DNA from 3 places in the Mesorhizobium sp. M0140 genome. Region 3 is predicted to be linked to each of the others. Evidence: riboswitches for the same ligand, from Rfam matches in the RefSeq annotation. Region 3 holds a riboswitch; each other region holds the start of a gene.
What was found. Region 3 has a riboswitch for thiamine pyrophosphate ahead of thiC (phosphomethylpyrimidine synthase ThiC). Riboswitches for the same ligand answer to the same signal wherever they lie in the genome.
Positions count from the first base shown of each region.

Region 1: another riboswitch for thiamine pyrophosphate. It lies ahead of NKJ37_RS24225 (YkoF family thiamine/hydroxymethylpyrimidine-binding protein); the one in region 3 lies ahead of thiC (phosphomethylpyrimidine synthase ThiC).
Region 2: another riboswitch for thiamine pyrophosphate. It lies ahead of thiB (thiamine ABC transporter substrate binding subunit); the one in region 3 lies ahead of thiC (phosphomethylpyrimidine synthase ThiC).

Region 1 covers NZ_JAMYTM010000027.1:72,782-76,014, reverse strand. Annotated here, with positions in the region: gene NKJ37_RS24235 (formyltransferase family protein) at 32-1,063, shown strand; gene NKJ37_RS24230 (RodZ family helix-turn-helix domain-containing protein) at 1,108-1,428, opposite strand; TPP riboswitch at 1,624-1,737, shown strand; gene NKJ37_RS24225 (YkoF family thiamine/hydroxymethylpyrimidine-binding protein) at 1,728-2,336, shown strand; gene NKJ37_RS24220 (ABC transporter permease) at 2,432-3,193, shown strand; gene NKJ37_RS24215 (ABC transporter ATP-binding protein) at 3,190-3,233, shown strand, end outside.
Region 2 covers NZ_JAMYTM010000003.1:162,837-166,069, reverse strand. Annotated here, with positions in the region: gene NKJ37_RS04515 (ABC-F family ATP-binding cassette domain-containing protein) at 1-1,108, opposite strand, end outside; gene NKJ37_RS04510 (thiamine diphosphokinase) at 1,110-1,754, opposite strand; TPP riboswitch at 1,842-1,956, shown strand; gene thiB (thiamine ABC transporter substrate binding subunit) at 2,000-2,998, shown strand.
Region 3 covers NZ_JAMYTM010000031.1:42,433-45,665, forward strand. Annotated here, with positions in the region: gene thiO (glycine oxidase ThiO) at 1-138, opposite strand, end outside; gene thiC (phosphomethylpyrimidine synthase ThiC) at 135-1,970, opposite strand; TPP riboswitch at 2,074-2,190, opposite strand; gene NKJ37_RS25640 (ATP-grasp domain-containing protein) at 2,414-3,233, opposite strand, start outside.

The DNA of each region.
Region 1 (3,233 bases), on a different contig from region 3:
CTGACCTGTCGGCCCGTTTGAGCCGCCGAAGATGAGGCCGATCGAATCGACCGATCACTCGGAGCCGATCACAGCCGTTTTTGTCCTCGATATCTCTAACTATACGGGGCCTCTGCTCGCCGGCTGGCTAGAGGCTGGAAATGCAATTGGCGCGATCATCGTACCCGGGTTCCGGCGTCGTCCCACCGGTTTCAGCATTGGCAATTTCCGGCGAAGGCTTCAACGCAAGCTGCTGCTCAGGCGGTTTATCGGTAACACGCCTGTCAAGTTGATCGAATTTGGCCGTCCTTACGATTGGAATGCGCTTGGTCGGCAATTGTCTGACGTCCGCGCCGATGTGCTGGTCTGCTACACTTTGCCTGTCTTGATCCCTCAAGAGGTTCTTGGCCATTTTTCCAAAGGCGGGGTCAACCTCCACCCGGCGCTGCTCCCCGACTATCGAGGGCCCCACCCGATCCAGCGCTTGGCCGTGGACGGCCGGCATGCGGCTCATGGCGGCGTCACGCTCCACAAGATGTCCGCCGGTTTTGACGAGGGTGACATTCTCGGGCAGGTGCCGTTTTCCGAAGCTGACTGGACATCGAGAGAAGCCCTGGTCGACAGCACGGCAACCGCTATGCGGATTCTGGTGAGCGAGGCGGTGCCGACCTACTGCCGGGGGCTGTTGTCAGGAATGCCGCAGCCGAAAGGCGATTTCGTCTGGGCGCGGCTTCAGCCCAGCCACCTGATAATCTCGCCGGCCATGTCGGTCGAGCATGTTGTACGGCTATGGCATGTGCTTGGCCTTCTGCCAGGCATCTATCTTGAAATCGGAACGCGCAAAGTCAGGCTGGGATTCCAGATCAGAAGGCTGGGGCCCTGCACAGGAAAGGCTCCGGTCAGGCGGTGGGGAACAGTGGAATTTGATCTCGCCAACGGTCGGGTCCTGTATTTTACCTACGGTAGAGTGCTCAAACGGCTGCTCAATTCGAAACACCTATTTTCGCGCCCGCCCGCCGGGAGACCCGCTCCAGAAATCCGGCTGTTCGGCAAAGCGAGTGCTGCGGACCAGAAAAACGGATGAAGTCGCTGGGCGATGCCCAGCGGCTTCATCCGTTTGCGACGTGGTTACTTGCCACAATGATTATCGTTTACCGTTGGCGCCGTCGCGTTACCATCGGCGTCCGGCTGCGCGCCTTGCGGGTTGGTCGGGCAATTCTGATCCGCGTTCGAATTCATGTCCCCTACCGTGCCAGTCGTGCTGTTGGTCGTGCCCGGGTCGACAGTGTCCGGCTCGATCGTATTCGGGGAAGCCGGCGTGTTCGGCTCAACCGTCACCGACTTGCCGCTGCCGCTTCCATTTGCGTTGTTGCTGCCGGCGCTTTGCGCCATGGCTGACGTGGCCAGACCAATGGTGAGAACCGAAGCTGCGAGGATTTTCATGAACATGGTTTGTCTCCATTTCTGTGAAGTCGTCGCTTATTTTCTACGAAAGTGATCGCGTTGCGACTGTGGGGACAACCGGTCGCGGCGGCGAAGGTTCCCGACAAAATTCCGCTCAGGCGCACCGTGACTGGCGCAATGCTTTTGGCGCAGTGCTCTGAAAAAACGGCTTTCCCTTGAACTCGAATGATGCTTTAAGGCGCACATCCACAGGGGTGCTCCGTACGGTCGGGGCTGAGACGGGGGCGGCAAGCCCACAGACCCTAGAAGCTGATCTGGGTAATACCAGCGGAGCGAGGCGGGCGATGTTTTCAGGCGCACAGATTTCCCTATACCCCATGACCGACGAATTCGTCGGTGTCATTCTTGGCGCGCTCGGTGCGCTCGATCCCTGGCGCGACAAGCTCAGGATCGAGACCGACGACATCTCGACCTTGCTGGTCGGGTCGCCCGAAGTGCTGTTTCCCGCCATGCGCGACCTCTTCGTGGCGGCGGCACGTAGCGGCAAACATTGCGTGTTGTCGGCCACCATCTCGCGCGGGTGCCCTGGCGAGCCGGATGATCCGATCTGCCGCTCCGATGCACTTGGCGGGCCTGTCGGGCCACTCGGCCCGCGCAAGGATGCGGCCATCGCGGCGGTGCGCAATGCTGCTGCCACCGGCCAGCCGGCGGCGGCGCAGTTCTCGCTCTATGTGATGGGCACCGACGACCACATGGACGAGATCTACGGCTGCATCGATTTTCTCAAGCAGTCCGGCGTCTATGAGCGTTCCAAGCATTTCTGCACGAAACTGCGCGGTGATGCCGGTGCGATCTTTTCGGCGCTGGACGAGGCCTTCTGCCGCTTCGGACCAGGCGCCGGCCACGTAACCCTCGACGTCACGGTCTCGGCCAACAGCCCGTCGGCTGTCTGAAGCTGCCGCCGCCTCCGCGCGGCCGTCAAAGGTTATCTCCCGTGGTCTCATCATCATTCGCTTCGCGCCCGATCGCGGGCCTTCTTGTCAAGGCAATGCCGGCCATGATCTCGGTCGGTTTGCTCCTAGTGGCGTGGGAGCTTTATGCCACCTATTCCGGCATCAGGCCGACGATACTGCCGGCGCCGTCGCGCGTTTTCGAGCAAGCGCTGCTCAATCGCCAGGCGCTGGCCGACAACGCCATTCCGACCATCGGCGCCACGCTGCTCGGCTTTGCCTGTTCGCTCAGCGCCGCCTTCGTGCTGTCGATGCTGGTCGACTTCTTCCAGCCGCTGCGGCGTGCGCTGTTTCCCGTCTTAATCGTCAGCCAGACCTTGCCGCTGGTGGCCATCGCGCCGCTGGTGGTGCTGTGGTTCGGCTTCGGGCTGGCGCCCAAGATCATGCTGGTGGCGCTGGTTACCTTCTTTCCGATGCTGGTTGCATTGGTCGAGGGTTATGAGTCGACCGAGGCCGAGATCGGGCAAATGCTGCGCGCCATGGGGGCAGGGCGCTGGCGCATCTTCGTGCTGGCACGGCTGCCTTCGGCGCTGCCCTATTTCTTCGCTGGCTTGAGGATCTCCATCACCTACGCCGTGGTCGGCGCGATCTTCGCCGAATATGCGGGGGCCGCGAAGGGGCTGGGCATCTACATGCTCAACGTCAAGAACAATTTCCGTCCTGACCTGGTTCTTGCCGCCGTCGGAGTGAGCGCTGCCCTGACCCTTGTCCTGTTCGGGTTGACTGTACTGCTGCAGCGCCTTGCGATGCCCTGGGAGCGGGCCGGCAAGGAAACCGCCGGGAAGGGAGCCTGGCGATGAGCCGGCTGGAACTGCGGTATGTGCGCAAGGCGTTCGGTGG
Region 2 (3,233 bases), on a different contig from region 3:
CGTCGGTGAGATATTGCGCCAGCGTCTCCTGCGGGTCGACCGCCTCGCGCTTCTGGTCGAGCGTGGCGATCTCCAGATTGGTGCCGAGCCGCACCGAACCGGCGTCCGGCTTCATCTCGCCGGTCAGCATCTTCAAGAGCGTCGTCTTGCCGGCGCCGTTCGGCCCGACCAGGCCGACGCGATCGCCGCGCTGGATGCGGGTCGAAAACCCCTTGACCACGGTGAGATCGCCAAAGCTCTTCTCGATGTTCTTCGCCTCGATCACCAGCTTGCCGGACTCGGCGGCGTCGCTCGCCACCATGGTCGCCGACCCTTCGGCACCGCGATGGCCGCGAAAACGCTGGCGCATGGTCTGCAACTCGCCGAGCCGGCGCATGTTTCGCTTGCGCCGCGCCGTCACGCCGTAGCGCAGCCAATGCTCTTCGCGAACGATCTGGCGGCCGAGTTTATGCTGCTCGCGCTCTTCTTCCTCCAGGACCAGGTCGCGCCATTCCTCGAAATGGCCAAAGCCCTTGTCCAGCCTGCGGGTCTGGCCGCGATCGAGCCAGATGGTGGCGCGCGACACACGTTCGAGAAAGCGGCGGTCGTGCGAGATGACGATCAGTGCCGAGGAGGTGCGGATGAGTTCTTCTTCCAGCCATTCGATGACCGAGAGGTCGAGATGGTTGGTCGGCTCATCGAGCAGCAGGATGTCTGGCTCCGGCGCCATCACGCGGGCAAGGGCAGCACGCCTCGCCTCGCCTCCCGACAGATCATTCGGACGTTCCTCACCCGACAGTCCGAGATGCTCCATCAGATAGCTGGCTCGGTAGGGATCGTCGGCGGGGCCAAGCCCGGCCTGGACATAGGCGCGGACGGTGGCAAAGCCCTCCATGTCCGGCATCTGCGGCAAATAGCGGATAGTTGCCGAAGGCTGGCGGAACACCTCGCCGTCCTGCGGCTCGATCAGGCCAGCGGCGATCTTCAGCAGGGTCGACTTGCCCGACCCGTTGCGGCCGACCAGTGCAATCTTGTCGCCGGCCGAAGCCGTCAAGGCGGCGCCGTCGAGCAGCGGCGTGCCGCCGAAGGTCAGTTTTATCCCGTCGAGGTTGAGAAGAGGCGGGGCCATGTCAGCTTTCAGGTAAGGGATAGGGATGAGCGAGCAGCATCGCGCGGCCATGGTCCAGTGCGATTTCGAGGCGGCCCTTGACCTCGTTGGAGATGGTCAGCGACGAACCGAACGCCACCTTGACGTGGTTCAGCGGCCATTTGGCGCCGGTGACGGTCAGGCCGGCGAGCTCGGAAAAGCCGAGCACCGAAAACAGCGTGCCATCGGCATAGTCGAAGCCGGCCGTTCCGCGCAGCAGGGGAATGCCCTCCTGGGCGCCGCTGGTCAGGAGCACATCAGTCCCGGCCTCGGCCAGCCGGAGGGCAAGCGCCAGATGCAGGAAAGCGTGGTCGGCGCGCTTGCCGCCGAAAGCACCGGCGAGCACCAGGCGGGTCGCGCCGCGCTCGAGTGCGGCGGCAATGGCCAGTTCGCCATCGGTCTGGTCCTTTTCCGCCGGGAAGGTCCGGCGCGGCACGGAAGCGAGATCGTCAGGCAGCTTGGCTGGCACGGAATCGAAATCGCCCACCCACAGTTCGGGCACGAGACCCAGCAGCCGCGCATGCCCGATGCCGGCGTCGGCGGCGATGACGCGGGAGCCTTCGGCCTGGCGGTCGAGCCGTGGCGTGCGGATGAGATCGCCGCCAAGCAGGATGGTGAATGTGCTCATATCGTGTGGCCCTTACCAGCCCGGCACGGGAAACGGAAGGCGGCAAACTCCCACTTGCATGGGGGATCGGCCCGGCCTATGTGTCGAAACGCTCTAACGGGGTGCCGGACGCGATCTTCGCGGACCGGCTGAGAGGCAGTCTCGCCAACCCGCTGAACCTGATCCGGTTTGTACCGGCGGAGGGATTAGACGTTTCGGACAGTCCGACGCCTCAATTCCTTTCAATTCGAACGAAGGAGGCGCCGATGCGCACGCATTTATACGCTCTAGTCTCAGCAATGGCCGTGGTCCTGTCCGGACCGGCCTTGGCCAAGGACAAACTCACCGTCTACACCTATGAGAGCTTTACCGCCGACTGGGGTCCGGGTCCCGTGGTGAAGAAGGAGTTCGAGGCCGAATGCGGCTGCGATGTCGAGTTCGTCTCGGTCGCCGACGGCGTCGCGCTGCTCAACCGCGTCAGATTGGAAGGCGCGTCGACCAAGGCCGATATCGTGCTTGGCCTCGACACCAATCTCACCGCCGATGCCAAGGCGTCAGGCTTGTTCGCGCCGCATGGCGGCGTAACTGATGTCAACGTGCCGGGTGGCTGGAGCGACGATACTTTTGTCCCCTTTGACTACGGATATTTCGCCGTCGTCTACGACTCCGAGAAGCTGAAGAACCCGCCGAAAAGCCTGAAAGAACTGGTCGAGGGCAGTGCCGATGACAAGATCGTCATCCAGGATCCGCGCACCTCCACGCCGGGCCTCGGTCTGCTTCTGTGGGTCAAGTCGGTCTATGGCGACAAGGCGCCCGAGGCCTGGGCCAAGCTCAAGGCGAAAGTGCTGACCGTGACGCCGGGCTGGAGCGAGGCCTATGGGCTGTTCACCAAGGGCGAGGCGCCGATGGTGCTGTCCTACACGACGTCGCCGGCCTACCACATGGTCGCCGAGAAGACAGAGCGCTATCAGGCAGCGTCGTTCGAGGAGGGCGAGTATTTGCAGATAGAAGTCGCGGGTATCACCACGGCGGGGGCCAAGAACCCGCTGGCGGCCAAGTTCATCGCCTTCATGACCGGGCCGAAATTCCAGGATGCCATCCCCGAGACCAACTGGATGTTCCCGGCCGGCAAGACCGACAAGCCGCTCAATCCGGCCTTCGACAAATTGGTCAAGCCGACCAAGACCTTGCTGTTCAGCCCCGACGAGGTCGCCGCCAACCGCAAGGCCTGGGTCGATGAGTGGCTGGCGGTGATGAGCAAGTAGGCTTGCGAGTTCTTTTGATGTTCGCGCCACTCCACCCCCCTCTGGCCTGCCGGCAATCTCCCCCTCAAGGGGGGAGATTGGCAGCGTCGTTGCTGGTTATAGTCCGGCAACGTTGGAGACTAGCGGAAGCATGGGTGGCGGCCGATCTCCCCCCTGGAGGGGGAGATGTCCGGCAGGACAGAGGGGGGCGCCAAGGAACGCAATCCTTTGTAATTGCCGCGATGGAAAGAATGGT
Region 3 (3,233 bases):
CATGCCACCGGCGAACCACGACGCATTGCCCCCAAGGGCAGGCCTTGTCTCGGCAACGGTAACCGCCGCGCCGCGTGCGGCGAACTCGAAGGCGGCGGTGAGGCCAGCAACGCCCGCTCCTTTGACCAAGAGCTTCATGATGGCTCACGTGGCTGAGGTATGAGCGGTGCGCCGGTCTCGTCCGCCGGCAGGTAGAGATCACCGCCCTCGCCGTATTTCGCCGCCATCGCCGCCATGCCCTCTTTCTGCGCCTCGGCGCGGATGTCGTGGGAAATTCGCATCGAGCAGAATTTCGGTCCGCACATCGAGCAGAAATGCGCCACCTTGTGCGCTTCCTTGGGCAAGGTCTGGTCGTGGAAGGACCGCGCGGTTTCGGGATCGAGCGACAGGTTGAACTGGTCCTCCCAGCGGAACTCGAAGCGCGCGCGGGAAAGCGCATCATCCCTGACTTTCGCTGCCGGATGGCCCTTCGCCAGGTCGGCGGCGTGGGCGGCGATCTTGTAGGTGATCACGCCGATCTTGACGTCGTTGCGATCGGGAAGGCCGAGATGCTCCTTGGGCGTGACGTAGCAGAGCATGGCGGTGCCGAACCAGCCGATCATCGCGGCGCCAATGCCTGAGGTGATGTGGTCGTAGCCCGGCGCGATGTCGGTCGTCAGCGGTCCAAGCGTATAGAACGGCGCCTCGTCGCAGACGGCGAGTTGCTTGTCCATGTTCGCCTTGATTTTGTGCATCGGCACGTGGCCAGGCCCCTCGATCATCACCTGGCAATCCTTCGCCCAGGCGATCTGCGTCAGCTCGCCGAGCGTTTCCAACTCGGCGAACTGCGCCGCGTCGTTGGCATCGGCGATCGAGCCCGGACGAAGGCCGTCGCCGAGCGAGAAGGAGACGTCGTAGGCTCTGGCGATGTCGCAGATCTCCTCGAAATGCTCGTAGAGGAAGCTTTCCCGGTGATGGTGCAGGCACCATTTGGCCATGATCGAGCCGCCGCGCGAGACGATACCCGTCACCCGGTCGACGGTCAGCGGGATGTAATGCAGCCGCACGCCGGCGTGGATGGTGAAATAGTCGACGCCTTGCTCGGCCTGCTCGATCAGCGTGTCGCGGTAGACCTCCCAGTTCAGATCCTCGGCGATGCCGTTGACCTTTTCCAGCGCCTGATAGAGCGGCACCGTACCGATCGGCACCGGCGCATTGCGCACGACCCAGTCGCGGATGTTGTGGATGTTGCGGCCGGTCGACAGGTCCATCACCGTGTCCGCGCCCCAGCGGATCGCCCAGACCATTTTTTCGACCTCTTCAGCCATCGACGATGTGACGGCGGAGTTACCGATATTGGCGTTGATCTTCACCAGGAAATTACGGCCGATGATCATCGGCTCGCTTTCGGGATGGTTGATGTTGGCGGGAATGATCGCCCGTCCGCGCGCCACCTCGTCGCGGACGAATTCGGGCGTGACGAAATCGGGCAGCGTCGCGCCGAAAGCCTCGCCGTCGCGCTCAAGCTTGCCGCGCAGGATCTCGCGACCAAGGTTCTCGCGGATGGCGACGAACTCCATTTCGGGTGTGATGATGCCGGCGCGCGCGTAGGCAAGCTGCGTCACCGCCTTGCCTGCTTTGGCCCTGAGCGGTCGGTGGCGGATGGGAAATTCTGGCGTCAGGCGTTCGCCCGTCGCGAATCCGTTGTCCTCCGGCCGGACATGGCGGCCGTCGCAGACCTCGACATCGCCGCGCGCCAAGATCCATTCGTGGCGAAGCCGGGCCAGGCCTTTTTCGATGCTGGTTTCGACAGCCGGATCGGTATAGGGGCCCGACGGATCGTAGACGGTGACGGGCGGTTCGCCGGCTGTCGGATGGACGGAGATTTCGCGCATCGGCACCCTGATCTGCGGGTGGATGGCACCGGGCTTGTGGATCTTACGCGAAGCAGGCAGCGGTCCCGTTGAGACGGCTGGGGTGAGGGCATTCATCTTGAGGCTCCTTTGCTCATGCATTGGAGACCCAGTTCTGTGCCGGAAGGATGAAAAGACGCTTCTGTCGACCTGCCGAAACAGGACCTCGGGCGTAAACTCCCGCAAAGCGCTTGCACCGTCCCTACGCCAGTATGAACTGGATCAGGTTCAACGGGTCACTGCGCCGCGAAAGCCAGCAGTATCTCAGCCCCTTGCCGGGACTCCCCTGGTGAATGCCTCAGGTTGAACGGGCCGGGGTTGTCTTGTCAAGCGCATGTTCGTCCTGCGGCGGCGGTGGGCGGCAATCAAATTGGGCCCAAATTGGGCCGACGGCCTCGCCACGGGTCGCGGAGAAGTTCCGCGGGAGATAGGGCAGGTGTGGCCAAAGCTGCATTTGCCTCGTCAAACTTGATGTGACATTGACGTAGACGGAACTGCTGCGTTTCAAGGATCTTAAGCCGTCAATGCCTGATCGGAACAGAACTGGTGGGCCGCCCGAACGCCCCACAAACATCGTGCTCTCGATCACCTCCTATTGTCGCCGGAAAAGGGGTGATCGACCAATCGATCAAGTCGACCGCTCGCTGAAGGGCGCCCTCGGTTTCAGCACGGCTGGGCGAAGTGGCAATGACATGTCCAATCCAGTCTCGGAAATCCCCCTTCCTGACGATCGGTGTCTTGGGTTCAACATTCAATTTGACCTCGGCCACACCTGATATAGCAGCTGCCTGAGTGTCGCCACCAATCCAGTCCAGGGTGCCATCTTGATCAGGAAGCAGGAATCGCGCGGCCGCAGTATGTGAATGCTTTTTGCGCAGATCCCATTCCTCGCCAATGACAAGCTTGATGTGCTCGGTGACGAGGTCGACACCGTAAGCTAACTGGACCAGTTGAGGGTCGGGCGCGCCACTAAGACGCGGATTGACTTCAATGACAACTGGACCGCGTTTCGTGCACCGGAGTTCAATGTTAGTTGGCCCCCAGCCAAGGCCGAGAGCCCGCAAACAGCTCAGCGAAACATCGGCGATGCGCTCACGCTCCTGATCGGTTAGCAGGGCCGGATATGTCACCTCACGTATGACGAAATGGGGGAGGGGACCAAAGTCATTGGCGCAAATCGCAACGACCTCATTCCCCATAACATTAATGCTATAGAACGGGCCCTGTGCGAATTCTTCGACGAGTATTTTCGGTGTAGACCGCCATATGTGCTTTCCGCCCAATAGATAGGTCGTATGTTCGGCTACGTCTTCGAGGCTGCGGCACAATCGGACACCGATG